3 regions of the Kitasatospora sp. NPDC058190 genome follow, and region 3 is predicted to be linked to each of the others. Evidence: riboswitches for the same ligand, from Rfam matches in the RefSeq annotation. Region 3 holds a riboswitch; each other region holds the start of a gene.
The links. Region 3 has a riboswitch for cobalamin ahead of ACFVWU_RS11380 (cobalamin biosynthesis protein). Riboswitches for the same ligand answer to the same signal wherever they lie in the genome.
Positions count from the first base shown of each region.

Region 1: linked by a shared signal. The riboswitch ahead of ACFVWU_RS36705 (iron chelate uptake ABC transporter family permease subunit) and the one ahead of ACFVWU_RS11380 (cobalamin biosynthesis protein) in region 3 are both predicted to bind cobalamin.
Region 2: linked by a shared signal. The riboswitch ahead of ACFVWU_RS33980 (enoyl-CoA hydratase-related protein) and the one ahead of ACFVWU_RS11380 (cobalamin biosynthesis protein) in region 3 are both predicted to bind cobalamin.

Region 1 covers NZ_JBHVVI010000120.1:4,072-13,778, forward strand. Annotated here, with positions in the region: gene ACFVWU_RS36670 (diacylglycerol/lipid kinase family protein) at 1-40, opposite strand, end outside; gene ACFVWU_RS36675 (hypothetical protein) at 91-507, shown strand; gene ACFVWU_RS36680 (RNA polymerase sigma factor SigF) at 577-1,458, opposite strand; gene ACFVWU_RS36685 (anti-sigma regulatory factor) at 1,728-2,138, opposite strand; gene ACFVWU_RS36690 (GNAT family N-acetyltransferase) at 2,386-2,862, opposite strand; gene ACFVWU_RS36695 (nuclear transport factor 2 family protein) at 2,872-3,255, opposite strand; gene ACFVWU_RS36700 (ABC transporter substrate-binding protein) at 3,344-4,234, opposite strand; partial or broken gene ACFVWU_RS36705 (iron chelate uptake ABC transporter family permease subunit) at 4,394-4,711, opposite strand; cobalamin riboswitch at 4,812-4,945, opposite strand; gene sodN (superoxide dismutase, Ni) at 5,047-5,442, opposite strand; gene sodX (nickel-type superoxide dismutase maturation protease) at 5,701-6,063, shown strand; gene ACFVWU_RS36720 (CGNR zinc finger domain-containing protein) at 6,067-6,654, opposite strand; gene ACFVWU_RS36725 (amino acid ABC transporter ATP-binding protein) at 6,770-7,567, opposite strand; gene ACFVWU_RS36730 (amino acid ABC transporter permease) at 7,564-8,538, opposite strand; gene ACFVWU_RS36735 (ABC transporter substrate-binding protein) at 8,575-9,501, opposite strand.
Region 2 covers NZ_JBHVVI010000100.1:7,865-17,571, reverse strand. Annotated here, with positions in the region: gene ACFVWU_RS33990 (hypothetical protein) at 1-112, opposite strand, end outside; gene ACFVWU_RS33985 (C39 family peptidase) at 844-1,581, opposite strand; cobalamin riboswitch at 1,948-2,139, shown strand; partial or broken gene ACFVWU_RS33980 (enoyl-CoA hydratase-related protein) at 2,326-2,466, shown strand; cobalamin riboswitch at 2,582-2,819, shown strand; gene metE (5-methyltetrahydropteroyltriglutamate--homocysteine S-methyltransferase) at 2,982-5,297, shown strand; gene ACFVWU_RS33970 (hypothetical protein) at 5,368-5,604, shown strand; partial or broken gene ACFVWU_RS33965 (ArsI/CadI family heavy metal resistance metalloenzyme) at 5,653-6,038, opposite strand; gene ACFVWU_RS33960 (ArsR/SmtB family transcription factor) at 6,112-6,507, shown strand; gene ACFVWU_RS33955 (aquaporin) at 6,504-7,253, shown strand; gene ACFVWU_RS33950 (arsenate reductase ArsC) at 7,290-7,709, shown strand; partial or broken gene ACFVWU_RS33945 (GNAT family N-acetyltransferase) at 7,736-7,993, shown strand; gene ACFVWU_RS33940 (type B 50S ribosomal protein L31) at 8,640-8,909, opposite strand; gene rpmG (50S ribosomal protein L33) at 8,945-9,109, opposite strand; partial or broken gene ACFVWU_RS33930 (hypothetical protein) at 9,207-9,452, shown strand.
Region 3 covers NZ_JBHVVI010000018.1:37,417-47,123, reverse strand. Annotated here, with positions in the region: gene ACFVWU_RS11385 (cobyric acid synthase) at 1-508, opposite strand, end outside; gene ACFVWU_RS11380 (cobalamin biosynthesis protein) at 505-1,467, opposite strand; cobalamin riboswitch at 1,566-1,709, opposite strand; gene ACFVWU_RS11375 (helix-turn-helix domain-containing protein) at 1,916-2,608, shown strand; gene ACFVWU_RS11370 (alpha/beta hydrolase family protein) at 2,724-3,866, shown strand; gene ACFVWU_RS11365 (hypothetical protein) at 4,555-5,880, shown strand; gene ACFVWU_RS11360 (phosphatidylcholine/phosphatidylserine synthase) at 5,978-6,856, opposite strand; gene ACFVWU_RS11355 (phosphatidylserine decarboxylase) at 6,843-7,535, opposite strand; gene ACFVWU_RS11350 (acyl-CoA dehydrogenase family protein) at 8,044-9,246, opposite strand; gene ACFVWU_RS11345 (MaoC family dehydratase) at 9,394-9,707, opposite strand, start outside.

The DNA.
Region 1 (9,707 bases), on a different contig from region 3:
TGGTGGTGGCCTTGTGGTTCACGACCAGGAGAGCGCGCATGGGGAAAGCCTACGGGGCGGTACGGACCAACCGGCGGCTACCCTGCTGGAGTGACCGCAGAAACCCCCGCACCCGCACCCGCTCGCCCGGTTTCGCTCACCCTGGGCGCCGCCATCACCGCCCTGGAGGGCGCCGCGCTGGCCGTCGTCGGCGTCTCGGACATGGTGTCCGCGCTGTCCGGCCAGGCCAAGCAGCTGGCCCTGAACGAGTTCGGCGGCCTGGTCATCGTGCTGCTCGGCGTGCTGCCGATGCTGGCCGCCCGCGCGCTGCTCAAGGAGCGCCGCTGGGGCCGCAGCCCGGCCGTGCTGACCAACTCGATCTGCCTGCCGGTCGCGTACTACATGATCCAGAGCGGCGGCGCGATGATCGCGGTCGGCGCGGTGGTCGGACTGCTCGGCCTGGTGGGCATCGGCTCGCTGCTCAACCCGAAGTCGACGGCGGCCCTGTACACCCAGCACGAGGGCTGAGCACACAGGACCGCCGAGGTCCTCAAGCCCGCTGAGCGGCCGCTCGAAGGAGCTGAGCGGCCGTCAGTCCTACTCCTCCACCAGGAGCTTCTCCCGCAGCTGGGCCAAGGTCCGCGCCAGCAGCCGGGACACGTGCATCTGGGAGATCCCCACCTCGGCGGCGATCTGCGACTGGGTCATGTTCCGGAAGAACCGCAGCACCAGGATCTTCTGCTCGCGGGGCGGCAGTTGGGCCAGCAGCGGCTTGAGGGACTCGCGGTACTCGACGCCCTCCAGCGCCTCGTCGGTGGCGCCCAGGGTGTCCGCGACGGCCGGCGACTCGTCGTCGCTGTCCGGCACGTCCAGGGACAGCGTGGAGTACGCGTTGGCGGACTCCAGGCCCTCCAGGACGTCCTCCTCGGAGATCCCCAGGTGCTCGGCCAGCTCGTGCACCGTGGGGGAGCGGCCGTGCCGCTGGGAGAGCTCGCTGGTCGCCGTGGTGAGCGACAGCCGCAGCTCCTGCAGGCGGCGCGGGACGCGCACCGCCCACCCCTTGTCGCGGAAGTGCCGCTTGATCTCGCCGACGATGGTCGGCGTCGCGTAGGTGGAGAACTCGACCCCGCGCTCGTGGTCGAAGCGGTCCACCGACTTGATCAGCCCGATGGTGGCGACCTGGGTCAGGTCGTCCAGCGGCTCGCCCCGGTTGCGGAAGCGCCGGGCCAGGTGCTCGACCAGCGGGATGTGCATCCGCACCAGCTGGTTGCGCAGCTCGACGCGCTCCGGGGAGCCCTCGGGCAGTGCGGACAGCCGGACGAACAGCGCGCGGGCGGCCTCCCGGTCCGGGGCGCCGGTGCGGTGCGAGCCGCCCTGGGCGGGCACGGCGCCGTGCAACTCCGCGGCCCCGTCCGCCTGGTCCGGCGGAGGCGTGGAGGCGGGCGTCGGCTCAGACGTCGGCTCGGTCGGGTGGCTCATCCGGTGGGCGTCCTTCGGGTGCGCTTCGTCGTTGGCGGCGAGGCCGGGAACGCTCGCCTGGGTCGGTACGGCAGGGCCCGCCGTCGCGAGGCCGGTACGGTCCAGATCACTCACGGCCATTCCCCCGTTCCGTTCCGGGAGCACCGGGGCCGTCGGCCCCGGCATCGTCTCGTTGGTCGTACCGCGTGGGGGGCGGTACCGGGAGCCGCCCGCCGGGCCCCGGTGGGGGAGCGGCGGACGGCCCTTGCAGGGTGCTGCTCGGTGCCCGGCTAGTGGGCGACGGACCCGCCGCGCTTCTTGTGCAGGCTGATCGACACGGTGTTGTCCTCGTCGACCGAGGAGTCGACCTCGCCGGCCAGCGCGGAGAGCACCGTCCACGCGAAGGTGTCCCGTTCGGGCGCCTTGCCGTCCGTGGTGGGAGCGGCGACGGTCACCTTCAGCGAGTCGCCGACCAGGCGGAACTCGCAGGACAACACGGAGCCGGGGACCGCCTGCTGGAGCAGGATGGCGCAGGCCTCGTCCACCGCGATCCGCAGGTCCTCGATCTCGTCGAGGGTGAAGTCCAACCGGGCCGCGAGCCCGGCCGTCGCCGTCCGCAGCACGGAGAGGTAGGCCCCCGCCGCGGGCAGCCGGACCTCCACGAAGTCCTGAACTCCGAGATCGCTGTCGATCTGGGACACCCTTGCCTCCTGGGTGACGCGCTGTGCTTGCTTGGTACCCCCCGCTGGGGGGCCTTGCTACCGCTGTTACTACCGCTGTTGCTACCCCACGGAGGGGCGCCGATACCGCTGATCCGCCATCGCCGCTGGTGCTCCGCGCCCCGGTGCGAGAGTTACTCATGGTAAGGCATTGCGACGCTGGGTGGCAGGGCCTTTGCCCGTACTCACCGGTCGGTTCGGCGACTTCTCAGCGACTTCTCAACAACTCTCAACGACTGCCGGCGGCGGTCAGTGCCTCGCCGGTGAGCCGGTAGACGGTCCACTCGTCCATCGGCACCGCGCCGAGCGACTTGTAGAAGTCGATCGAGGGCTGGTTCCAGTCGAGCACCGACCACTCCACCCGCGCGTAGCCGCGCTCGACGGCGATCCGCGCGAGCTCCAGCAGGAGCGCCTTGCCGTGGCCGCCGCCGCGGGCCTCCGGGCGGACGTAGAGGTCCTCCAGGTAGATCCCGTGGGTGCCGCGCCAGGTCGAGAAGTTGAGGAACCAGACCGCGAAGCCGACCGGCTCGCCGGTGGTGTCGTCCTCGGCGATCAGGCCGAACAGGGCCGGGTTGGCGCCGAACAGCGCCTCGCGCAGTTGTTCCTCGGTGGCCACCGCCTCCTGCGGGGCCTTCTCGTAGTCCGCGAGCTCGCGGATCATGGTCAGGATGACGGGGACGTCGGTGACGACGGCGGCGCGGATCATGCCGCGAGCCTACTGCTCGGGTCCGGTCTCGTCCCAGGCCTGGATCGAGGTCTGGTCGACGATCCGGCCGTCCCGCAGGTCGGCCATCGAGGACATCAGCACCCGCACGCCGTCGGGATAACGGCAGGACTCCAGGAAGGCGACGTGGTCGCCCTGGACCACCACCTGTTCCAGCTTGTGGGTCATCTCGCGGCCGTAGACGTCGTTCAGCATGGCGCCGATCTCGTCCAGTCCGTGCATCACCAGGGGGTGGCTGGGCTGGGTCTTGCGGTCGACCACGCGCAGTTCGGCGTCCTCGGCGTACAGGGCCAGCAGGGCCTCGGAGTCGCAGCGCTCGATGCCCTCGCGCAGGGCCCGGGTGTCGAAGGCGGACGGCGCCGCCATGGTGGTCATGATCTCGGTCCTCCGGTCGGGTCCGTCGGCTCGTACCTCTGAGCGTACGCCCGGCGGACCCGGTCGGAAGCGGTGCTGCCCGGGCCGGTCAGCGGGCCGGGACGGTGCGCAGGTAGTCGGCCAGGGTGCTGATCGCGGCCGGGTTGCGCGGGCTCTCGACCAGGTCGACGTAGTCCATGACCACGATCACCTCGGGGTCGCGCCGCACCACGCTCTCCCAGCCCGCGGTGACCCAGGTGTCGGCGAGGTCGCCCATGATGTTGGCCCCGCCGGCCTTGTCGATGATCTGGTCGGCGGCGGCGAACTTCCCGGCGGTGTACGGCTTGTCCTGCCCGCTGTCGTACAGGAAGACGGACGGACGGCGCTCGGGCTGCGGGACGGCGGCGATCTTCGCCTTGAAGTCGGAGACCAGGCGGTCGGCGCGGTCCCTGACGTCGAAGATCTCGCCGAGGTTGGCGAGGTCGGTGTAGAGCGCCTCCAGCGGGTCCATCACCCCGCGCTCGGGGCCCTTGCCGCTGCGGCAGGACTCGCTGAGCACGTAGGAGTCGATGCCGAGGGCCTTGAACGCCTGCGGGGTGACCCCGCTGCCCTCGTCGAAGCCGTAGTGCCAGCCGGCGAAGACCAGGTCGGCCTTGGCGTCCAGCGCGATCTCCTTGGTGAGCACCTTCTTGGAGAGCCAGGTGGTCTGCTGGTACCCGTCCTTCCAGGCCGCCTTGTCGACCCGGCCCTTGTCGTCGGGCATGACGTAGCCGGCCATCCGGTCGGCGAGGCCGAGGGAGAACATCAGCTCGGCCATGTTGACGTCGTTGGTCACCACCCGGGCGGGCTTCTGCGCGAAGGTGAGCCGCTCCCCGCAGTCGTCCACGGTCACCGGGTAGTGGGCGGAGGCGGTGGGGGCCGCGGTGGGGGTGATCCGCGCGCCGCAGGCGGTGAGTCCCAGGGTGAGCAGGGCGGCGGCGGCAACGGCCTTGGTGCGCATGTCACTTCTTCCGGATCGGAGCGGTCTTCGAGTGGTTCAGGGGAGGCGGTCGAACAGCAGCTGGAGGGCGCCGGTGTCCGGATGCCGGACCTGGGTGGCCCGGACGCCGAACACCTCGGCCAGCAGGGCGGGTCGGAGCACCTCGTGGGGCGTCCCGGCGAGGACGAAGGGGTCGGCGAGCGCGTTGCGCACCAGCGCCTGGACGGCGACGCCGGTGGCGGCCAGTCCGGCGCCGACCACGGCGGCCAGGACGGTGCGCGGCAGTCGGATCTCCCAGACGATGGCGTACCCGGCCGCCTCGCTCGCGTCCAGCCGACCGCCCGTCAGTCCGGCGCCCAGGAGCCGCAGGACGCGGGGGAGTTGGATCCCGGAGGAGCCGAACGCGACTCCGCAGACCAGGGAGAGCAGCAGGGCGGCGGCGAGGCCGACGGCGAGCGGGAGCGTGGGTATTCGGCGAGCAGGCGAACTGCTGTCCACGAGAGGATCGCGCCTTGCCTCGGGCCGCGGGTGTGCCGGGGCGGGCGCCGGCCGGGGGCGTGCCCGGGCGCCTTCCCCTCGCAGTCCACGGCGAGTTGTCGGGAGTTCAGTGGCCGAGGGCGATCGGGCTGGCGCGGACGCGGGGGGTGCTCCCGGGGCCGTGCTCACCGTTGCGGGTCAGCGCCGGATTCGCACCGGACTTCCCCCTCGGACGCCCTGGCGGCATAACAGTCACTCAGGCCAGGCAGCCCTTACCGGGCATGGATCGGGCGTGAACGCACGACCGCCCCCGTCCGACGGGCGGACGGGGGCGGCCGGGTGGCGACGCGTCAGGCTCAGGCCTGCTTGGTCTCCCAGAAGATCTTGTCGACCTCGGCGATCAGGTCCAGCAGGGCCTGGCCGGTGGCCGGGTCGGTGGACGCCTTGGCGGCCGAGGCGGCCTTCAGGGTGTCGTTGATCAGCTTGTGCAGCTGGGGGTACTTCTCGAAGTGCGGGGCCTTGAAGTAGTCGCTCCACAGCACCGAGATGTGGTGCTTGACGGCCTCGGCGCGCTGCTCCTTGATGATGATGGCGCGGGCGCGGAAGTGCGGGTCCTCGTTGGCCTGGTACTTCTCCTGGGTGGCCTTGACCGACTCGGCCTCAAGCTTGGCCTGCGCCGGGTCGTACACGCCGCAGGGCAGGTCGCAGTGGGCGTGAGCGGTGGCGCGAGGTGCAAACAGACGAGAGAACATGGGAGTCCTTCCTTAGATCGTCTTCCCGCGCCCGAGATTACCCTTCCGTCCGCCGGGTTTCGCGATCGGGCGGTGGGCCTAGGGCGAAAGGCGGACCCGGAACCGGGGTAATCCGGACATCGAACGGATGACGGTCCGTACGGCAGACTGGGTGCGGACGGTCCGGGAGGAGGAGTCGTGGCGCGGAGCGCGGACCCGCAGGGTGGTGCGGGCGGCGGCGTGGTGCCGTTCGGGCTGATCGACGTGGCGGGCCCGTCGATGGTCCCGACCCTGCGCGAGGGCGACCAGCTGCTGGTCCGCTACGGCGCGCCGATCCGGCCGGGCGCGGTGGTGCTGTTCCGGCACCCCCTCCAGCAGGACCTGCTGGTGGTGAAGCGGGCGGCCGAGCGCCGCCCGAAGGGCTGGTGGCTGCTGTCCGACAACCGGCCGGTGGACAGTGACAGCCGCAGTTACGGCCCGGTCCCGGACGAGCTGGTGCTCGGCCGGGTGCTGCTGCGGCTGCGCCCGAGCCCGGCCTGGCTGGCGCCGGGCCGCCGGCTGGAGCGGCTGCTGCTCAGCCCCCGGCTGGCCCGGGTGCCGGGCCTGGCCCGCCGTCTCGGGGTCTTCGTCGAGGAGCTCTGAGGCCTACTGCCCGGCGCTGAGCGCCGCCTCGGCCTCCTGGCGCTTGCGGGCCCGGTAGGCGGCCACGTTGGCGCGGGTCGCGCAGCGGTCCGAGCAGTAGCGGCGGGAGCGGTTGGTCGAGGTGTCCAGGTAGGCGTTGCGGCAGGGCGCGGCCTGGCAGATGCCGAGCCGGTCGGCGCCCAGCTCGGTGAGGTGGACGGCCAGGCCCATGCAGGCGACCGCGCTGAAGTGGGCGGTGGCGGTCGGCGAGTTGTCGGCCAGGTGCAGGTGCCAGCGCGGCCGGCCGGCGTCGTCCAGGTGGTCGTGCCCGGAGACCAGCGGGCTGACGGGGTACTCCATCAGCAGGCTGTTCAGCAGGTCGACGGCCCGGACCTCGTCCCCCTCGGCGGCGGCCTCGAACACCCCGCGCAGCCTGGTCCGTACGCCCCGCAGCCGGGGCACGTCGGACTCGTCGGCCAGTGCGGCGGCCCGGGAGGAGTCGGAGAACAGGGCGCGCACCGCGTCCACCGAGGTCAGCGTGTCGGTGCCGCGCTCGGGTTCCTCGGTGTTCACCAGCCGAACGGCGAGATCGGCGTACGAGGCGAGCTCCACGGCGGTCCTTCCAGAGATTTCGGTAACGGGCCGGATGGTTCCAGCCTATTACCCGGCTGGGGAAAACGTCGGCGCCCGGCAGGAAAGGTGCCTGCCGGGCGCCGATCGTGCGGGGTCAGAGCACCTTGGAGAGGAAGGCCCTGGTCCGCTCGTGCTGGGGGTTGGTGAGCACCTCGCGGGGGTTGCCGGACTCGACCACCACACCGCCGTCCATGAACACCAGCGCGTCGCCGACCTCGCGGGCGAAGCCCATCTCGTGGGTGACGACGATCATCGTCATCCCCTCCTCGGCCAGGCCGCGCATGACGTCCAGCACCTCGCCGACCAGCTCCGGGTCGAGCGCGGAGGTGGGCTCGTCGAAGAGCATCAGCTTGGGCTTCATGGCCAGCGCGCGGGCGATGGCCACGCGCTGCTGCTGGCCGCCGGAGAGCTGCGAGGGGTAGTTCTTCGCCTTGTCGGCGAGTCCGACCCGCTCCAGCAGGGCCATGCCGCGCTCGCGGGCGTCGGCCTTGGTCTCCTTGCGGACCTGCACCGGCGCCTCTATGACGTTCTCCAGCGCGGTCATGTGCGGGAAGAGGTTGAAGTGCTGGAACACCATGCCGATGTCCCGGCGCTTCTGCGCGACCTCGCGGTCCTTCAGCTCGTGGAGGCGGTCGCCCTTCAGCCGGTAGCCGACCAGTTCGCCGTCCACCGAGAGGAAGCCGCCGTTGATCTTCTCCAGATGGTTGATGCACCGCAGGAAGGTCGACTTGCCGGATCCGGAGGGGCCGACCAGGACGAACACCTCGCCCTTCTTGACCTCCAGGTCGATGCCCTTGAGCACCTCCACCAGCCCGTAGGACTTGCGTACGCCCTGCGCCTCCACCATGGGTACGGGTCGGGTGTCCGCCGGGGGCTTGGTCAGGTCGGTCATACGTGGCCACCTCCTTCGAGGCCCGTGACCACGTCGTCCTTGGCCGGCGGGACGGGCTTGCCGGCGAACAGCCGGCGCAGGCGCTGCAACGGCGTGGGCGGGAGCACCCGGTTGGCGCCGCGCGCGTAGTAGCGCTCGATGTAGTACTGGACCACGGTGAGGATCGAGGTCATCAGCAGGTACCAGATGCTGACGACGATCAGCAGCGGAATGGTCTGGAACGTGCGCGAGTAGATGTTCTGACCGGCCCGGAGCAGCTCTTCCAGGGCGATCGACGAGACCAGCGAGGTGGTCTTCAGCATCGAGATGGTCTCGTTGCCGGTCGGCGGGATGATCACGCGCATCGCCTGCGGCAGGATGATCCGCCGCATGGTGGCGAACTGGCTCATGCCCAGCGCGTGCGCGGCCTCGGTCTGGCCGAGCGGCACGGACTGGATGCCGCCGCGGACGATCTCCGCCATGTAGGCGGCCTCGTTGAGGCCGAGGCCCAGCAGGGCGGCGACGAACAGCGGGATCGCCTGGTTGGTCGGCTGGGACCAGAAGGCCGGGCCGAACGGGATGCCGATCGAGATGTTGGCCCAGAGCGTGCCCAGGAAGTTCCAGAACAGCAGTTGGACCAGCACCGGGGTGCCGCGGAAGACCCAGATGTAGAACCAGGCGGTGCTGGAGAGCACCGGGTTCGGCGACAGGCGCATCATCGCGAGGATGATGCCGCCCGACACGCCGATCAGCATGGAGAGGAAGGTCAGCTCAAGGGTGACGCCGAGGCCATGCAGGATCGAGGAGTCGAAGAGGTATGTGCCGACGACGTCCCACTGGAACTGGGGATTCGTGGTGAGGGCGTGGATCAGCATCGCCGCGAGGAGCGCGACGACTGCTGCCCCGACCCAGCGTCCGGGGTGGCGGACCGGGACGGCCTTGAGGGTTTCGGGCCGTCCCGGGTGCACCGACCCCTGGTCGGAAGAGTTCACTGTGTGGCCTCAGGGGTTGTGTTCAGAACAGCGGAATCAGCTGGCGGCGCCGTTGACGGCAGACTTGTCGATCGCGCCCGCCTGCACGCCCCACTTCTCCAGGATGCTCTTGTAGGTGCCGTCCGCCATGAGGGACTGGATGGCGCCCTGGACGGCCTTGGTGAGCGGCGAGTTCTTCGCCAGCACGACGCCGTACGGGGCGGTGTCGGTCACCTGGCCGATCTTCTCCAGCTGCCCGTTGGTCTGCTTGATCGCGTAGTCGACCACCGGGGAGTCGGCCAGCATGACCTGGTCGCGGCCGGAGACCAGCGACTGGGTGACGTCGGTCTGCAGGTCGAACTTGTCGCCGTCGTTCGGGATGGTCGGCTTGCCGGCCTTGGCGCAGGCGGGGTTGATGGTGTCCTTGATCGCGTCGGCCTGGGTGGTGCCGGTCTGGACGGCGACCTTCTTGCCGCACAGGTCCGTGGGGTCGATCTTCTCGGGGTTGCCCTTCTTGACCGCGGCGCCCGTGCCCGCGCTGAAGTAGGTGACCATGTCGACCGATGCCTCGCGCTCCTTCGTGTCGGTGAAGGAGCTCATGCTCATCGTGTACTTGTTGCCCGTGATGCCCGGGATGATCGCGTCGAAGGTGGCGTTCTGGACGTCGGCGGTCAGGCCCAGCTTCTTGGCGATGGCGTTGGCCAGGTCGACGTCCATGCCGACGATGGCGCCCTTGTCGTCCTTGAACTCGTTGGGCGCGTAGGAGGCATCGGTGGCGACCACGATCTTGCCTGCGGACTTGATGTCGGCCGGGACGAGGGCGGCCAGCGACGCGTCGGAGGTCACGGCGGGGACCGTCGCGCTGGCGTTGGCGCCGGTGGAGGAACCGGACTTGCTGCTGCCGCAGCCGGTCAGCACGAGGGACACGGAGACGGCGGCCACGCCGGCCGCGAAGAGGCGGGTGCGCTGGGTACGGGCGGTCATGAGGGGGATCTCCTCCTGGGGAGAGAAATCGGGCGGAGTACGCCGCGGGAGCGGCGCACCGGGCAGCTGGCCGTACGGAGCCGTACGGATGGGTATGTCGCTGTACGTCGTCGTACGGGCATGCCGGGTGGTGCAGTGTCCTGGGCGCAGGGGGCCGCCCAGGGTGGTGCGGGGTACTGCTTCCGCCACCCTCCGCCGAGGTGGAC
Region 2 (9,707 bases), on a different contig from region 3:
TCTTGTCGAAGGTGCCGCCGTCACCTCTGCCGACGAGGACGTCCACACCGTTCGGGTCCAAGATTCTCTTCGCCTCCAGAGACAAAAGCTTGGCGAAAGCCGCATCTGTCATTTTGTCCTCCCATGCTCCGTGTCGTACAGCGTGACAAATTCGTAACACGCGCATCCAGGCAGCGCATTCCGTGGAGTTCCATCACTGCGCGGGAGCGTCCGACTGGCCGGTCAGGGCGGGTTGGCGTGGTTCCGGGTTCACTCGTTCGGCCGATGTCTGGTGAGCGTAGTGCGCCTTCGCCGTCCTCAGTTTGAGCACGCCAAATACGCCGACCGTCAGGCCGGGCGTAGCGGGCCGGGTGGGCCGAGCCGAGTGGAGTGTCCGGGCCGGGCGGTGTGAAGCAGGCGCAGCGGCACATGGGGCCCGGGTTGGTGAAGTAGCGACAGCGGTTGATCCGGGCAGCGTTGAAACGCGCACCAAGCCAGTCTTCTACTCGCGACAGGGGTCCAACCTTCTTGGCAACTTGAGTAATCGGCTGACCAAGGGCCTTACCGATTGCAGCAGTTACCTTGGGAGCGTTGGAGTACTTAAGAGCAATCGATCCCTTATTGGCAGCTCGCCGAGTTCACCAAGGCCTGCGGCGGGACCGCGCGGCCTTGGCCGTGAGCGGCCGAGCCCGCAGGTAGCGTCTCACTGGCTGTGAGGTGGGCTCCCCGGGCGGCGCGGGCCGCTGTCGGCGGGTACTGGCTCGACGGCCCGGCCGCCTCGGCGGCCTGCCCAGCCTGCGCGGACCCGTGCCCCAGGTCGCCCTGACGGTGCTGGGCGACCTGGGGTGACGCCGCGGCGCGGTGTCACGAGACGATGACCGCCATGTCCTGGTACGTCGCGTACCCGGCGTCGAAGGTGGCCTCGCTGATCCAGGACTCCCCGCGGTTCGGGTCGTCGATCAGGAGCTGGCCGTCACCGACCGCGGAGACGACCACGGTGTGCTCGGACGGCCCGGCGTAGAGCACCTGGCGGCCGTCGTAGGCGGTGTACGAGCCGGCCGCGACATCGCGCCAGCCGTAGTCGGCCCAGACGATCGCCGGATGGCCCGCGGCCACCTGCGCACGCAGCTGGGACGGGCTGATGCCCTGCCCCGCCTGCATGACCGAGAGGCCGTAGGACCGCGCGGCCTGGGCGACCGGCGGATAGTACACGCCGAAGCCGGTGCCGGCCGCCTCCGAGCCATTGGGGTCGCCCACGAAGGCACGGTACGGATCGCCGGACAGCGGACCGGAGACGCCCACCTGGTTGTGCACTTGGTCGACGCCGATCTGCGCGAGCACGGCCTGGTCCCCGACCTGGACGCCCCGGGCGGCCAGCACCATGCGCAGCGACGCCGCCTCGCAGTCGTTGCCCAGCTGCTGGGAAAGGAGCGAGACCCCGGTGGCGGCGGCGCCCGCGGGCGTGGGGCAGACCAGCGTGACCGCACCGGCCAGCGCGACGGCCAGTGCCGTCAACCGCCCGCCGCGCGGTAACCGCCTGAACCTGCGACGCGTGGGTTGCGGGTTCCCCGGGTACTCGCGGATGTACTGGCTCCTCGTCATGGCACTTCCCCTTCGCTGCCTTCCCCCGTTCCATGGCACCTCGTCCTCGCCCGTCTCGCAGCTGGGGAGGGCGGACACGCCGGTGGGGGCCCGCGGTGCGCGACCCCCACCGGGTTGTTCCTGGCCGGACGCCGAAGGACGGCCCGTGCCCGATCCGTCACGCAGCCGGTGTGCCTGGGCGCCAAGCCCCAGCCCGGTCCGGGCTCACCATTCCTCAATGGTCGCCGTGCTCCGGCGTGCAGGCGCCCCGGGGTGGGTCCTGTTGAACGCATCCGCAGCTGGGTGTCGTGCGGGGAGTCGATTCGCGGGTGGGATCGTCGACGCAGGGTGACGAGCACGCCACAGGTTGCCGACTCTGGACTTACATAGGACGTCCAACTATATGGTCGTTGGCAGGTCCACGGTGTCAGGGAAGCCGGTGTGAGTCCGGCACGGTCCCGCCAGTGTGACCGGGGAGTTCGTCCTCGCAGGAGATGGCCACTGGCAGCCAGCCGGGAAGGCCGGGGGACGGGCGTGGATCCGGGAGTCAGGATACCGGCCGCGGGTGGTTCGTGTTTTCCACGAGGATGGAGACGACACGCATGACTCCGGGCTGCTCCTGCTGTGTTGCCCTTGGTTGTCCGGTGCCGACGACTGCCGGGGCACGCCCGCTCTGACGGTTCGTCCAGCCGCCGTTGCCGTTGTGACGGGGCCGCACCACCGTGCGCCCGGCCACCTGCGGCGGCCTCCATTCCTCCTCTCCACAACCGCGCCTTCGAGACCACCCTGGCCGAGGGTGTGCGCTTCGAGCGCCGGCTGTTCCACGCCACGTTCGCCACTGCGGACCAGAAGGAGGGCATGGCGGCCTTCGCCGAGAAACGGCAGCCGAAGTTCCAGGGTCGGTGACGCTGGTGGTCCGCCGGTCGACCCCTTCACCGGCGGACCACCCCTGGCGGAACACGGATGTCTCATGTTCCGGACACGTTCGTGAATCCCCGTGTGTGGACGGACCGATTCCCTCTAAGCTGGCCGGGCAGCTGGTTCGCCCTGTCCGCCAGGCAGGGTGTCGTAAGAGGGAACCCGGTGACGCCTTTCAACTGGCCAGTCCGGGACTGCCCCGCAGCGGTGAGTGGGAACGACCGCCGTCATACGCACTGGGCCCGGGTCGGGTCTGGGAAGCGACGGCCAGTAGGTGTCCGCCCTTGACAGGGTGGGTGTGCCCGCGAGTCCGAAGACCTGCCCGCTGCCCGCCCGCGGACGATCCGCGTGCGGCCATCCGGTGACCTCGAGGGCGGGTCGGCGACCACACCAGGCGGTTCAGGCACGCACGTTCACGGCGGCCACCGCCCGGTTCGTCATCCCTTCGCGTTCTCGTCCCGTCCCCGGGTACTTGAGGAGCAAGACTCGCGAAGGAGAGTCCCTTGACCACGAAGTCCGCAGCCGCGGCAACCCTCGCCACCGTGCACGGCTACCCCCGCCAGGGCCGGGGCCGGGAGCTCAAGAAGGCCATCGAGGGCTACTGGAAGGGCGCGGTCACCGCCGAGGTGCTGCTGGCCACGGCCGCCGACCTGCGCCGGGGGAACTGGCAGCAGCTCGCCGACTCCGGCATCGAGGAGGTCCCGACCGGGGACTTCTCGCTCTACGACCACGTGCTGGACACCACCGTCGCCGTCGGCGCGATCCCCGCCCGGCACCGGGCCGCCGTCGAGGCCGACCCGCTGGACGGGTACTTCGCGATGGCGCGCGGTACCCAGGAGGTCGCGCCGTTGGAGATGACGAAGTGGTTCGACACCAACTACCACTACCTCGTGCCGGAGTTGGGCCCGGACACCGTCTTCGCCGCGTACTCGGCCAAGGCGGTCGGTGAGCTCACCGAGGCCGTCGAGCTCGGCCATAACGCCCGTCCGGTCCTGGTTGGCCCGGTGACCTACCTGCTGCTGGCCAAGCCGGCGCCCGGAGTCGCCGCCGACTTCCAGCCGATCACCCTGCTGGACCGGCTGCTGCCGGTGTATGCCGAGCTGCTCGCGGCGCTGAAGGCCGCCGGCGCGGAGTGGGTGCAGTTGGACGAGCCGGCACTGGTGCAGGACCGCACCCCGGCCGAGCTCAACGCCGCGGCCCGCGCCTACCGTGACCTCGGCACTCTCACCGACCGTCCGAAGCTGCTGGTCGCGAGCTACTTCGACCGCCTCGGCGACGCCCTGCCGGTCCTCGCCAAGGCTCCGGTCGAGGGCCTCGCCCTGGACTTCACCGGACCGGCCGCCGCCAACCTGGACGACCTCGCCGCCGTGGGCGGGCTGCCCGGCAAGCGCCTGGTGGCCGGGGTGATCGACGGACGCAACATCTGGATCAACGACCTGGAGAAGTCGCTGGCCACCCTGGCCACCCTGCTCGGCCTCGCCGACCGGGTCGACGTCGCCCCGTCCTGCTCCCTCCTGCACGTGCCCATCGACGCCACACTCGAACGCGACATCGACCCGCAGATCGCCCGCTGGCTCGCCTTCGCCAAGCAGAAGGCCACCGAGGCGGCCCTGCTGGCCCGTGGTCTGCGCGAGGGCACCGCCGCGATCGCCGCCGACCTCGCCGCCAACCGCGCCGACCTCGCCTCCCGGGCCAACTCGCCGATCACCCGCGACCCGGCCGTCCGTGTCCGGACCGCCGCCGTTACCGAGGCCGACACTCGCCGTGCTCAGGCCCACCCGCAGCGGGCCGAGGCCCAGCGGGCCCGGCTGGGCCTGCCGCTGCTGCCGATCACCACGATCGGCTCCTTCCCGCAGACCACCGAACTGCGTATCGCCCGCGCCGACTTGAGCGCCGGACGGATCGACGCCGCCGGCTACCGCGAGCGGATGGAGGAGGAGGTTCGCGAGGTCATCGCCTACCAGGAGAAGGCCGGCCTGGACGTCCTCGTCCACGGCGAGCCCGAACGCAACGACATGGTGCAGTACTTCGCCGAGCAGCTCACCGGCTATCTGGCGACCCGGCACGGCTGGGTGCAGTCCTACGGCACCCGCTACGTCCGCCCGCCGGTCCTCGCCGGGGACATCTCCCGCCCGCACCCGATGACCGTCGACTGGTTCCGCTACGCCCAGGGCCTGACGGACCGCCCGGTCAAGGGCATGCTCACCGGCCCGGTCACCATGCTCGCCTGGTCCTTCGTCCGCGACGACCAGCCGCTCGGCGACACCGCCCGGCAGGTGGCGCTGGCCCTGCGCGACGAGGTCACCGACCTGGAGGCAGCCGGCGCGGCCGTCGTCCAGGTCGACGAGCCCGCCCTGCGCGAAACCCTGCCCCTGAGGGCCGCTGACCGCCCGGCCTACCTGGACTGGGCGACTGAGGCCTTCCGTCTCGCCACTTCGGCCGTCCGCGCGGACACCCAGATCCACACCCACATGTGCTACGCGGAGTTCGGCGCGATCATGACGGCGATCGACGAGCTCGACGCCGACGTCATCTCCCTGGAGGCGACGCGCTCGCACATGGAGGTGGCCGGCGAGCTCGCCGAGGCCGGGTACCCGCGTGAGGTCGGCCCGGGCGTGTGGGACATCCACTCCCCGCGCGTGCCGAGCACCGACGAGGCCGTCGCCCTGCTGCGGGCCGGACTCGCGGCGATCCCGGCCGAGCGCTTGTGGGTCAACCCCGACTGCGGCCTGAAGACCCGTGGCTGGGCGGAGACCCGCGCCTCCCTCGACAGCCTGGTCGCCGCCGCCCGCCACCTGCGCGAGGAACTCGCCGGCTGACGCAGGCACAGGGGCTGTGGGGCGGGCACCGGGACAACGTGGTGCCCGCCCTCGACGGCCGGCTTCTCCGATGGAGACATGCTCGGAGAGGAAAGCCACCCGAGCGACGAGGGCGCTGCCCGCCGAGCAGCGCGAGCACGACGTCCTGGACGAGGACGTGGCCCGGTTGTCCCCGCTCAAGCATGTCAACCTGAACGTGCTGGGCCGCTACAGCTTCCGCGGCTCCACCCCGGCCGGCGGCCTGCTTCGGCCCCTGCGCGACCCGGCCGAGGCCGACGAGGAGGATGGCGAGGACGCCGAGGGCTGACCAGAACACCGGTGCGCTGGTCAGCACCACCGCCAGGCGTCGCCCCGTGACCTCCCAGGGCTCCTTGCCCGGGCCGTGCACCCACACCTTGTCCTGCAGCGCGTAGCAGCAGGAGGTGTCTCCCCCAGCCTTCGGCCGGGAGGTGCCCCCATCCTCGAACGTGGCCAGGCCAGCGTCCTTGAGGCGGGTGGTGGCGGCGGTGACCTGCTCGGTGGTCTCGACCTCGACGCCGAGGTGGTCCAGGCGGGTGTCCTCGCCGGTCTCGCCCTCGATGAGGACGAGCTTGAGCGGCGGCTCGGTGATGGCGAAGTTCGCGTAGCCGGGGCGGCGCTTGGCCGGTTCGGTGCCGAAGAGCTTGGAGGGAAGGCGACGGAGCCCTCGAGGTCGGCGACGCGCAGGGCGAGCTGAACACGGGACCTGGCGGTCTCCCCGATCCGAGGTCTTGTTTCGACATCTGTCGATACAGCGAGCTTGTCTCTCTGGATAGATGACTGTCAACATAGACACATGTCGAATCTGGAACTGCCGGTGCTCGGCCAGGACGACGCGGCGGCGTGCTGCTCGCCGATGGTCCGCGAGCCCTTGGGCGAGGAAGCCGCCGTCGATCTGGCGAAGATGTTCAAGGCCCTGTCGGACCCGGTGCGGCTGCGGCTGCTGTCCCTGATCGCCTCGCACGAGGGCGGCGAGGCCTGCGTCTGCGACCTGACCGGCCCCTTCGACGTCTCCCAGCCGACCATCTCCCACCACCTGAAGGTGCTGCGCGAGGCCGGCCTGGTCGGCTCCGAGCGGCGCGGCACCTGGGTCTACTACTGGGTTCTGCCCGTCGCGCTGGCCAAGCTGTCCGCCCTGCTCCAGACCCCGGCCGGCACCACCGCCGTGGCGACCGCAGGGGGCGCGAGATGACCGAGACAGCTCCGCTCGGCCGCCGGGCCGCGGTTGAGTTCGTCGGGACCGGCGCCCTGGTCGCCGTCGTGGTCGGCTCCGGCATCCAGGCCGCCAAGCTCTCCCAGGACGTGGGCGTGCAGCTGCTGGCCAACTCGCTGGCCACCGTCTTCGGCCTCGGCGTGCTGATCGCCCTGCTCGGCCCGGTCTCCGGCGCGCACTTCAATCCCGTGGTCACCCTGGCCGCCTGGTGGACCGGCCGCCCGGGCGGCGACGGTCCGACCCTGCGCGAGGTCGCCGCCTACCTGCCCGCGCAGATCCTCGGCGCGATCGGCGGTGCGGTGCTGGCGGACGCGATGTTCGCCGAGCCGCTGGTGCACTGGTCCACCCACGACCGCTGGGCCCCGCACCTGTGGCTGGGCGAGGTCGTCGCCACCGCCGGGCTCATCCTGCTGATCTTCGGTCTGGCCCGCGCCGGACGCGCACACTTCGCCCCGGTCGCGGTCGCCTCCTACATCGGCGCCGCGTACTGGTTCACCTCCAGCACCAGCTTCGCCAACCCCGCCGTGACGATCGGCCGGGCGTTCACGGACACCTTCGCCGGCATCGCGCCCGCCTCGGTGCTGCCGTTCGTCGCCGCCCAGCTCGTCGGCCTGGCGGTCGGCGTCGCCCTGGTCGCCCTGCTCTTCGGCCGCCCCGCCGCAGCGGCCGCCGAGGACGTCGTGGTCCCGCACGGCGAGCACCACCCGGCTACCGCCGGCCACTGAACCCCACCCCACCGTTCCTGCCCGAAGGATCAAACCGTGAGCTCTACCGCCGTCCCGTCCGTGCTGTTCGTCTGCGTGCACAACGCCGGCCGCTCCCAGATGGCCGCCGCCCTCCTCACCCGCCTCGGCGGCGAGCGGGTCGAGGTCCGTTCCGCCGGTTCCGCCCCGGCCGACACCGTGAACCCGGCCGTGGTCGAGGCGCTGGCCGAGGTCGGCATCGACATCTCCGCCGAGGTGCCGAAGGTCCTGACCACCGAGGCGGTGCTCGCCTCCGACGTGGTGATCATCATGGGCTGCGGCGACGCCTGCCCCTACTTCCCCGGCAAGCGGTACCTGGACTGGCAGCTGGACGACCCGGCCGGCCAGGGCGTCGTCGCGGTCCGCCCGATCCGCGACCAGATCGAGCAGCGCATCCGCGGTCTGCTGGCCGAGCTCGGCATCGAGGCCGCCGCGTGACCACCCCCGCGGTGGCCGTCACCGGGATGCGCCCCGAGCACGCCGAGCAGGTACTCGCGATCTACCAGCTCGGGATCGACGGCGGCGACGCCACGTTCGAGGAAGCCGCACCGACCTGGGAGGCCTTCGACGCCGCCCGCCTGCCCGAGCGCCGCCTGGTCGCCCTCGACGGCGCCCGGGTGCTGGGCTGGGCCGCGGCCGTACCGGTCTCCGACCGGTGCGCGTACGCAGGCGTGGTCGAGCACTCCGTCCACGTCCACCCCGACGCCCGGGGCCGGGGGGTGAACCCCGCCGCAGCGGTCCGCACCACAGTCCGGCCACGTCCGCGTCGGCGATCGTGAAGGAGGTGCCGATCGAGGTGCCCACCGAGCCGGAGAGCGAGTACGAACCGGACGTGGTCGCGCTGGATGCGGCGCTTGAGCGCGTACGCCTCGCGGGGTTTGAAGTAGCTGTACTCGCCCCGCTCGCGGACGCCCCGGTAGTCGGGGTCGGCGAGCCGCCGCGGATGTGGCCTTCCGCCACATCCAGGGCGACCAGGTCCGGCGCCATGCCTGGTGGCAGGGTGAGCAGCAGGTGCCGGTAGCGGGCGGTGTGTGCCAGTCGCAGCAGGACGGCGAGCAGGGCCGGCGGCAGCGCGTCGGAGGAGCACGGCCGCGACGGCGTCAGGGTGCCGCCGCCGACCGGTCCGCGGCGCTCGTACACCTGCCAGGGGACCGTACGGCCGTCGGAGTCGACCCTCCCCCAGCCTTCGGCCGGGAGGTGCCCCCATGGCGAGCACCGCGAGTCCCGGGACCTGGATGCGCGCCAGGTCGGCGACGCAGTCCCGGACGCCGGTGGCGAGGCCGCCGAGCACCGTGACGGGCAGCGGGCGGGTCTCGCCCTGCGGGGTCAACTCGTTCCTCCTTGGCATCGGTTGGAGCCGGTGTGCGGTCAGCTCGCCGTGCCGGGCCTTGAGCCGGTGAGGCCATAGCGGCGCTGGAAGCGCTCGACGCGGCCGGCGGTGTCCAGGACGCGGGCGTTGCCGGTGTAGAAGGGGTGGCTGGCGGAGGAGATCTCGACGTCGATGACGGGGTAGGTGTTGCCGTCCTCCCACTCGATGGTCTTGTCGCTGGAGGCGGTCGAGCGCGTCAGGAAGGCGAGATCGCCGGCCTTGTCGCGGAAGACGACCGGGCGGTAGCCGGGGTGGATGCCGGGCTTCATGGGTGGTGCCTCCTCAGTGGGTTCAGTCAGTGGGTTCAGCGCTCTTCGCGGAAGTCGACGTGCGCACGGGCGACGGGGTCGTACTTGCGCAGCACCAGCCGGTCGGGGTCGTTGCGGCGGTTCTTGCGGGTCACGTACGTGTAGCCGGTGCCGGCAGTGGAGCGGAGCTTGATGATCGGGCGCAGTTCGTTGCGGGCCATCGGGGTCCTTCCTGGTGTGTCGGGCAGGCGTGGGTCTCACCATAGCGTAATGGTTTTCGTTTTCATCTAGTGTGCTGTCGGCTCAACGCTCGCGGCAGTGGCGGCATTCCCCTGGACCGGCCCCGTCTGCCGCCCCTGCCCGATCGCCTCGCCCGCGACCCCGCCCGAGGACCGCCTCACCGCGCAGGCCGAGCTGCAGCGCCAGCCGCGCGACGCGAGTGCCACCCGGGTCCGCAGCCGTGACGCGGTCGACGGCCGCCCGCGCGGCTACCTGCGGGCCTTCGGGTTCTCCCGCATCGGTGTGCGCCGGCAGGCCCACGCCGGGTTCCTGTCCGGCTGGACGGCGTTCGAGGGCCCGTTCCCGGCGTGGGACGAGTACGAGCTCCACCGGGGCCACGACCACTCCCACGCGTAACCATCACCACCACCGGCAGGACCCCGGATGCGACGGCCAGCACGATCCCCGGCAGCGAGTGCTGCGGGTGGTTGCCGCCGCAGAGCGTGTCCGAGTGCGAGTCAAAGTTCGGCAATGATTTTCATCTCAATGTAAATCGACATGGTTTTGAAAATCGTTTCCGACTAGCGTGAGAGGCGTCCA
Region 3 (9,707 bases):
CGCCGCGGTCGATGTCGCCGACCACCACGACGGGCAGTCCGGCGGCCGCGGCCAGGCCCATGTTGGCGATGTCCCGGTCGCGCAGGTTGATCTCGGCGGGCGAGCCGGCGCCCTCGCAGACCACCACGTCGAAGCGGCGGCGCAGGTCCGCCAGGCACTCCAGGGAGCGTTCCAGTAGGACGGGCTTGCGCTCCCGGTAGTCCAGCGCGCCCACCTCGGCCACCGGCCTGCCGAGCAGCACCACCTGGCTGCGGCCGTCCGCACCGGGCTTGAGCAGCACCGGGTTCATCGCCGCCTCCGGCTCCACCCGCGCGGCCTGGGCCTGCATCGCCTGGGCGCGGCCGATCTCGGCGCCGTCGGCGGTGACGAAGGAGTTCAGCGACATGTTCTGCGCCTTGAACGGCGCGACCCGCACGCCCTGGCGGGCCAGCCAGCGGCAGATCCCGGCCGTCACCACGCTCTTGCCCGCGTCCGAGGTCGTCCCGGCGACCAGCAGCGCGTTCGTCATGCCCCACCCCTCTTCATCAGGAGCCGCAGCAGGACGTGCCCCGCGACCGTCGTACCCAGCGCCAGCGCGCCCACCCGCCGGGACAGCGTGCAGGCCCGCTCGATGTCGTCCACCGTCACCGGCCGCAACTCCGCGCCCAGCACCGGCCGGTGCTCCACCCTGTGCCCGTAGTCGAGCGTTCCGCCCAGCCGGACGCCCACCGCGCCGGCGAAGGCCGACTCGGCCTGGCCCGCGTTCGGGCTCGGGTGCGCGGAGCCGTCCCGCCGCCAGACCCGCCAGGCGGTCCGGGGCTCGGGTGCGGCGGCCACCGTCAGCAGCGCGGTGAGCCGGGCGCCCGGCCAGCCGGCCACGTCGTCCAGCCGGGCCGAGGCCCAGCCGAAGCGGGCGTAGCGGGGCGAGCGGTGGCCCACCATCGCGTCCAGGGTGTTCACCGCGCGGAAGGCCAGCAGGCCCGGCGTGCCCGCCAGGGCGCCCCAGGTCAGCGCGTTCACCACGGCGTCGGCGGTGTTCTCGGCCACCGACTCGACCACGGCCCGGGCGATCTGCTGTCCGTCCAGCGCGCTCGGGTCCCGCCCGCACAGGTGCGGCAGCCGTTCCCGGGCGGCCGTCAGATCGCCCGCGGCGAGGGAGCGGCCGATGGTGCGCGCCTCCCGGGTCAGCGAGGTGCCGCCGAGCACCGTCCAGGTCGCCGCCGCGGCCAGTGCCGCCCGCCCCAGCGGACGGCGGCCCACCGTACGGTCCAGGGCCAGCGCGCCGGCCGCTACCGTGCCCACGCACAGCGCCGTGTACGCCGTCCCGGCCGTGCGGTCGTCGCGCCACAGGCGCCGTTCGAGGCGGGTCGCGGCGTTGCCGAAGAGCGCGACGGGGTGGCCGCGGCGGGGGTCGGCGAAGCGGGCGTCGACGGCGTAGCCCGCGACGGCGCCCAGCGCGAAGGCGGCGGCGCGGGTCAGCGGGCGCACGGCGGTGGGCAGCTCGGGGTCCGACGGGGCGGGGCAGGCTGCATCGCGTGCGTGTCCTCACTCAGGGTCCGCGCCCTGGATCGACGTACCGGGGGCGAGAGTCTCCTGGCTTCCGGGTCGGACGCACCCCCGGAGCCTTCCAGCAGCCTGCCAGCAATGACTGACGGCCCGCCGTGGCACCTTCCGAGCGTGCTCCCCGGTGACAGTGGCGGGACCGCGCCGGACTCGCACCGGCTTCCTCTCCATGCCTCCGTTTGGCGCAAGGATCCCATCACGCGGCCGATCCACGCGTCAACCGAGGTCACGGAGGGGTTGGTCACACGGCGGCCACCCGGCGGCCGGGTGTCGTCACTGTGCGATCGCCCAGCGCGGCGGATGGCCCGTCAGTCCCGCTTCGTGCGTTCTGGGGCTGGGGGCGCGCCGAGGGCCGCGCCTACCGTTCGGTGCCATGCGCCGCAGAAAGACCCCCGCCGCCGCCCCGCCCCCGGTGCCGTTCTCGCCCGAGGCCGCACGCGCCCACCGGGTCGGCCTCGGCCTGACCCCCGAACAGGTCGCCGAGGGCATGGCCGCCCACGGCGTACGGCTGCTGTTCGGCCACGTCCTCGCCTGGGAGAACGGCGACCTGCGGCCCGGCGAGGCCGAGCTCATCGCCCTTGCCCGCGTCCTCTGGTGTCCCGCCGCCGACCTGATGGGCGCCCGCCCGACGCGTCTGCGGGACCACCGCATCGCCCGCGAACTCGGCCAGGAGGCCGTGGCCGAACGCGTCGGCATGTCCCTGCCCGCCTACCGGGAGGCCGAACTGACCGGCCACTGGGACGGCGACCCGGACCAGACCCACGCCCTCGCCCAGGTCCTCGGCCTGCGGCTGACCGAGCTGGTCGAGGCCACCGGCCGCGCCGAGGCCCTGGACCGGCTGCTGCGCCAGTGCGTCGCCGGCCGCTGGCAGCCCCAGCTCCGCGCCCTCGCCCGCCTCGTCCCCGTCCCCGAGCCGGACCTCGCGGCCGTCCTCCCCGTCCTCCACCAGGAACACCACGTCCCCACCCACTGGGGCACCCCCAGCGTGCCCCGCACCCCCGCCCCGCCGCTCACCCCCCGGTTCTGGCAGCTGCTCGCGGCCCAGCCGACGGCCGTTCCGGTCTGACGCTCCCCTTCCTCCCCCATCCCCCGGACGGCCTAGTCCGGTGGCCGGGGGTGCGCGACCCCGGTGAACTGGTGTACGAACACCGTCCGGTCCGTGGAGCAGAGCGGGGAACGATATGCGTTGGCGAACCGCAGCGGTCGTGGCGGCCGCCGTCGTCGGGGCCGGGGCCGTCGTCCTGGTGATCGGCCGCCGGGCCTCCGAGCGGGTGGTCCGTCCGGGCGCGGGGCCGGCGGCGGGGCCGGGTGCGGGGGCGGCCGTGCGGGAGTCCGGGCCCATCCTCGTGCAGAGCCTCGCCGCCGGCCGGGTCACCTTCACCCGCCGCCCCGAGAGCCTGCGGCGCGGCCGCTGGGCCGTCGAGTGGGAGGGCGGCGGGCACGCGGTGGTCGAGGAGATCCTGCACAGCGACGAGCAGGGCGTCACCCGGCGGCTCGTCCGCGCCGACCGGGGCACCCTCACGCCCGGCACCGAGGTGCACTTCACCCCCCGCGTGCTGCTCGGCGACCCCACCGAGGCGCTCGGCCTGGCCTTCAGCGACACCAGCGCCGACGGCGAGCTGGGTGCCCTCCCGGCCTGGCACCTCGACGGCAAGCGCGGCACCTGGGTGATCCTCGTCCACGGCACCGAGGCCGACCGCCAGCAGACCCTCCCGGTCCTGCCCGTCCTCGACCGCCTCGGCCTGCCCGTCCTCGCCGTCACCTACCGCGGCGACGCGGGCGCCCCCGCCTCCCCGGACGGGTTGAGCCACTTCGGCGCGACCGAGTGGCGCGACGTCGAGTCGGCGATACGGCTGGCGCTCGACCACGGCGCGGGCCGGGTGATCCTGTACGGCTGGTCGTCGGGCGCCACCACGGTCCTGCACGCGGCGGCCCGCTCCGCGTGGGCGCCCACCATCAGCGGGCTGATCCTCGACTCGCCCGTCCTCGACCTGCCCGCCTCCGCCCGCCGCGACGCCGCCCGGGCCGGCTTCACGGGCGTCGCCGCCGAGCTGGGCGCCCTGGCCGCCGAGGGCCGCACCGGCGTCGACCTCGCCGACTTCGCGCGGCTCGCCGAGGGCGCGGACCTGCACGTCCCCACGCTGGTGCTGCACAGTCCCAGCGACCGGACAGCCCCGTTCGGTGCCGCCCAGCGCCTCGCGGCCGCCCGGCCGGACGTGGTCAACCTGCAGACCTTCCCGGGCGCCGACCACGCCGCCCTGTGGAACTCCGCCCCCGACCACTACACCGAACTCCTCCGCCGCTGGCTCACCCCCCTGCTCTGACGGCGCCCGCCCCGGCTTCGGGGGCCAAATTTGGCCCTGCGGGCGAGCGTCGACCCATCCGACTTCCCCCCCCCCCCCCGCGACAGCCCCCTGACCGCCCGTCGCCGCCCCGGGACGCACCACCGGCCCGGGGCGGCCGCGGCTGCGCCCCGCCGTCCGCGTGACCCCCGTTCGATTCGCTGTCCGGATCGCGCCCCCGGCACGGCTCCCGCCCGCGCACCAGAAGTCGGCCCGGCCGACTTCCCGTGCCGAAACCCCCGTCCCCAGGCACGTGCCGCCTGGCCGGATCCCCACCCACCGCGCCTCCGCACACCCCCGTCCGACACGCAGCGTGACCGGCCGGACGGGCACCGCGACGCCCGGCCGCAACCCTGGCATGGTCCCGCCACACGTTTCCGGCCAGGCGGTTTGCCACTGTTGCCCGATCTTGCGGAGGTGCCGTCCACGGTCTCCCGGTCGTACGGACAACCGGATGTGACAGAAGGCCGGTACAAGGGGAAGACTGCTCGACGTGACGTCTCGGAACCCGCGCGACCGTGATGCCCCGCTCCCGCCGACGATCGGTACCGGTGCGACGGTGACCCGTCTCCCCGGTACACCCCACCGGCCCTCCGGTGGCAGGCCGGGCGGGGCCGGTGTACCCCGGCGACGAGGGCCCGCGCCGGCGCCAGGGCGGGGCCGGGTTCCCGTGCCGGACGGCTTCCCCGCGCCGGCCGAGCTCGCACCGCTGGCCCGTCGGATGCTGGTGGACGCCGTCCGGATCGCCCGCTGGGCCGGAGAGCTGGACGAGGTCGACAAGCGCGGCGAGCTGCTCCCGGAGGACGCCCGCGCGGCGGGCCGGGCGCTGGCCATGACGGTCGGCGCCGCCGCCAAGGCCTGGGGGCAGGCGCTGCTGGTCGGCCTGGTGGAGGCCCGGGACGGCGGCGCCGGCCCCGGCTGGCGCCTGCACGCCTGGGAGCACGACGACGAGGCCGTGGTGCGCGGCTGGTCCGGGCTGTTCGACGCCTGGACGCTGCTCGCCCCGGTGCCGCCCGCCGCGCTGCGCGGGGTGTTCGCCGTCCTGGCCGGCCAGGCCGTGGACCAGGCCCCGCAGCTGCTGTCCTTCCTGCACCTGGTGGACGGCCCGGTGGCCGAGAGCGAGCTGCTGGAGCTGCTGCGCCGCGGCCTGGACGAGCGCCGGGTCGGTACCGGCCTCGGCGGCCCCGGCCTGTCGCCCGTCCCGCACGCCGCCTCGGCCGTCTCCGCCGTCCGCGGCACCTGCCGCGAGCCGCAGATCGACACCCCGGCCTCGCCCTCCGACGTGGCCGCCGTCCTGGACTGGATGCTGGACGGCCTGGCGGCGGTCGGCGCCGTGGTGCGCAGGAACGATGCCGCTGAGCTGTCGCCGCTGGGCCACTGGGCGGTGCGGGCCAAGCTGGAGGAGATCTGCACGGTCGCCCAGACCGCGGCCGGGCACATCGAGCAGAGCGCCTTCGAGCTGCTGAACGCCTGCGCGGACTACTCGCCGGGCCCGGCCCGGGCCGAGTTCCGCGCCTGGGTGGCGGCCCGTCCGGCGGACCGCGCGGTGGCCGAACTCCTGGAGGCGGCCCAGGGCGACGACGCGCTGGTGCGCGGCCTCGCCTTCGAGGCGCTGCGGGTGGCCGGAGGCCCGGCCGAGCAGGCGGTGCGGGCCTCGGTGGACGAGCCGGTGCTGCGTCCGTACGCGCTGCTGTGGCTGGCGGAGCGCTCGGACGAGGGCGTCTCCCCGGCGGACGTGCTGGGCGCCGAGGACGCCGCCTGGCTGTGGGTGGACACCGCGGCCGCGGTGCTCGACCACGGCGAGACGGAGCTGCTGGTGGGCCACGTCGAGGGCGCCTCGGCGGGCGACCCGGTGCGGCTGTTCGCCCGGGCCCGGCAGTCGGGCCACCCGCGGGCGGCCTCGGTGCTGACCGCGGTCTCGGGCGTGCACCCGGACCCGGGCGTGGCCCGGGCGGCCCGCCGCTCCGCCTTCAGCGTCCACACCGGCGGTGCGTAGCCGCTCCGCCCCCATCGGCGGTGCGTAGCGAACCCGGAAACGAGGAAGGGCCCGGAACCATCAGGTTCCGGGCCCTTCCCGTACGTCACGAAGCGGCTCAGCCGAGCCGCGACTCCGCCCGTCGGGCACGGACGTCGCCGACCTTCTGCCCGACCTTGCGCCGGATGACCAGCAGCGGCGCCATCGCCGCGAGCGTGATCTGGGCGAAGGCACCGACGTGCATCAGGGTGTCGCCGCCGGGCAGGCCGGTGGCCCAGGCCGCCAGGCAGCCGATGGCGACGACCACCCAGCACAGCGTGGCGGTGGCCAGCAGCCCCTGCGGCTTCGGGTACTCGATCCGGCTGACCATGAGGTACGCGGCGCCGAAGATGGCGAGCAGACCGGGCAGGAACGGCGGGTCGAGCAGCACGATGGCGATGACCGTCATCGCGCCCATCGGGCAGGGCATGCCCTGGAACACCCCGGGCCGCATCTTGACGGCCGAGAAGCGGGCCAGCCGCAGGACCACCGCGAGCAGCACGGTCAGCGCGATCAGCGCCGAGAGCGTCCGGTTGGAGCCCTGCGAGACCATGCCCCAGACCGCGACGAAGTAGGCCGGCGCGATGCCGAAGCTGATCAGGTCGGCCAGGTTGTCGAGTTCCGCTCCGAGGGCGGAGGAGCGGAGCTTCCGCGCCACCAGGCCGTCGAAGAGGTCGCACATCGAGCCGATCAGCAGCAGCGTGACGGCCGTGGCCGCGCTGTGCCGGTCCGGAGCGGCGTCCGGGTTGGTGATGTGCGGGATCAGGACCCCGGTGGTGATCGAGTAGATCGCCAGGAAGCCGCAGACGGCGTTCCCCAGGGTCAGGAAGTCGGCGGTGGACAGGTGCTGCGGGGAGCGCGGGGCACGCAGCTCGCGGTCGCGCGCCCAGCGGCGACGGCGCAGGGCCGTCTCCTCGTCGTCCAGGCCGACGATTGTCTCAGGATCAGTCACGGTCAAGGCGCGTCACCCCGGCTGTGGTCTTCTGGCCGACCTCGACGCCGACCTCGACGCCGGCCGGCAGGTAGGTGTCGACCCGGGACCCGAACCGGATCAGACCGATCCGGTCACCCTGCTCGACCTTGGTTCCGGCGGCCACGTACGGCACGATGCGGCGGGCCACGGCCCCCGCGATCTGCACCATCTCGATGTCGCCGAGCTCGGTGTCGAAGTGCCAGACGACCCGCTCGTTCTGGTCGCTGTCCTTGTTGAACGCCGGCACGAAACCGCCCGCCACGTGCTCCACCGACGTCACCGTGCCCGGCAGGGGCGCGCGGTTGACGTGGACGTTGAGCGGGCTCATGAAGATCGCGACCCGGGTGCGGCCGTCCGGCCAGGCGTCGATGCTCTGCACCACGCCGTCGGCGGGGGAGATCACTCTGCCCGTGCCGATCTCACGCTCGGGGTCGCGGAAGAACCACAGCATGCCCGCGCTCAGCGCGCAGGCCGGAACCGCCGCCAGGGCCCACTTGCCGTTGCGCCGGGTGAGGGCGCTGGTCACGGCTGCGGTGGCGAGGGTGGGGACGAACCAGGGGGTGGCTCCGCGCGCGATGGTCACGCGGGGTCGCCGACCGGCCGTCGGGCCTGCGAGGGCATCGCGGTCCGTGACGGAGGTGTGAGGGGACGGGCTGATGGGCATCGAAGACCTTTGTCGCGGGGGATCATGGCCGCTGGACGGGGGCCACCGCGGGATCGGTAATAGAGGGACGGCTTGCTGTCCCGGTGGATGCTATCGGGAGCACACGGTGGGTGGGCAACCCGCCTGCTCGTTCATGTGTCCGGTGGGAGCGCGTACGCGCGTCCCACCTCTACGACCGTAGCTCGCCCCGGTCCGGTTCCCAAGGGACCCGGCGAGGCTGGTGACACTTGTCTCAAGAGGGGGCGTGCTCGGAACCCGGCGGGGACACGGTCCGTAGCGGCCGGAAGAAGGTGTACGGAAGCGGCCGCAGGGCGCGTTGCTGCAGCTGTACGCCCTGCGGCCGCTTTCCGGAGGGCCGTGCAGGGCCCAGGCGGACCAGGCCGGGCCCGTGACGGTGCACGGCGCTCAGCCGGGACGGGCCCGCACGCCCGTCGACCGGCGGTTCGAGAGGGGGCCGTCCGTCCGTGACGTCGGTCCACGACGTCGGGCACCGTGGACGGCCCCGCGATCACTCGGCGATCCGGTACTCCTCCAGGAGCCGGCGGCCGACGATCATCTTCTGGATCTCCGCAGTTCCTTCACCGATGAGCAGCATCGGGGCCTCGCGGTAGAGGCGCTCGATCTCGTACTCCTTGGAGAAGCCGTAGCCGCCGTGGATCCGGAAGGCGTCCTCGACGACCTCCTTGCAGTACTCGGAGGCCAGGTACTTGGCCATGCCGGCCTCGAGGTCGTTGCGCTCGCCGCTGTCCTTCTTGCGGGCGGCCATCACCATCATCTGGTGGGCGGCCTCGACCTTGGTGGCCATCTCGGCGAGCTTGAACTGGATCGCCTGGTGCTCGGCGATCTTCTTGCCGAAGGTGGAGCGCTGCTGGGCGTAGGAGATGCCCAGCTCGAAGGCGCGGCGGGCGACGCCGCAGCCGCGGGCGGCGACGTTGACGCGGCCGACCTCGACGCCGTCCATCATCTGGTAGAAGCCGCGGCCCGGGACGCCGCCGAGGATGCGGTCGGCCGGGATCCGGACGTCCTGCAGGACCAGCTCGGTGGTGTCGACGCCCTTGTAGCCCATCTTCTCGATCTTCCCGGGCACGGTCAGGCCGGGGACGGTCGGGTTCGGGCCGAAGCCGGCCGTCTTCTCGATCAGGAAGGTGGTCATGTTCTTGTACGGGGTGTTGCCGCCCTCGTCGGTCTTGCACAGGACCGCGACCAGGGTGGAGGTGCCGCCGTTGGTGAGCCACATCTTCTGGCCGTTGAGGACGTAGAAGTCTCCGTCCTTGACGCCCTTGGTGGAGATGGCCGAAACGTCCGAGCCGAGGCCGGGCTCGGACATCGAGAAGGCGCCGCGGATCTCGCCGGCGGCCATCTTCGGCAGGAAGTAGTCCTTCTGCTCCTGGGTGCCGTGGGCGTTGATCATGTGCGCCACGATGAAGTGGGTGTTCACGATGCCGGAGACCGACATCCAGCCGCGGGCGATCTCCTCGACCACCAGGGCGTAGGTGAGCAGGGACTCGCCGAGGCCGCCGTACTCCTCGGGGATGGTGAGGCCGAAGAGCCCGAGCTGCTTCATGCCCTCGACGATGGCGGTCGGGTACTCGTCCTTGTGCTCCAGCTCGGTCGCGACCGGAATGATCTCCTTGTCGACGAAATCCCGCACGGTGGCGAGGATGTCCCGCTGGATCTCGGTGAGGCCGTCGGTCTGTGCGAGGCGTCCCATCGTGCGGCTCCGGAATGTCTGAAGAGGGCGGGGGGGGGATTTCCGGGGGCCCTGCCGGCGTGGCTGCGGCAGCAGGGCCCCCGACCGGGTGGGGGTCGGCCGATGACGGCGGCCTCCCCGTCCGGGGTCTCTATAAAGAGGAGGGACTCAGGAAAGCGGCTCGGGGCGCCCCGGCTGCTCGCCGCCGCGCTCCTTGATGTACGTCGCGGTCGGCACCATCACCTTGCGGCGGAAGATGCAGACGACCGTGCCGTCCTGCTTGTACCCCTTGGTCTCGACGTAGACGATGCCGCGGTCGTCCTTGGACTTGGACGGCCACTTGTCGAGGACGGTGGTCTCGCCGTAGATGGTGTCGCCGTGGAAGGTCGGCGCGATGTGGCGCAGCGACTCGATCTCCAGGTTGGCGATCGCCTTGCCGGAGACGTCCGGGACGGACATGCCGAGCAGCAGCGAGTAGATGT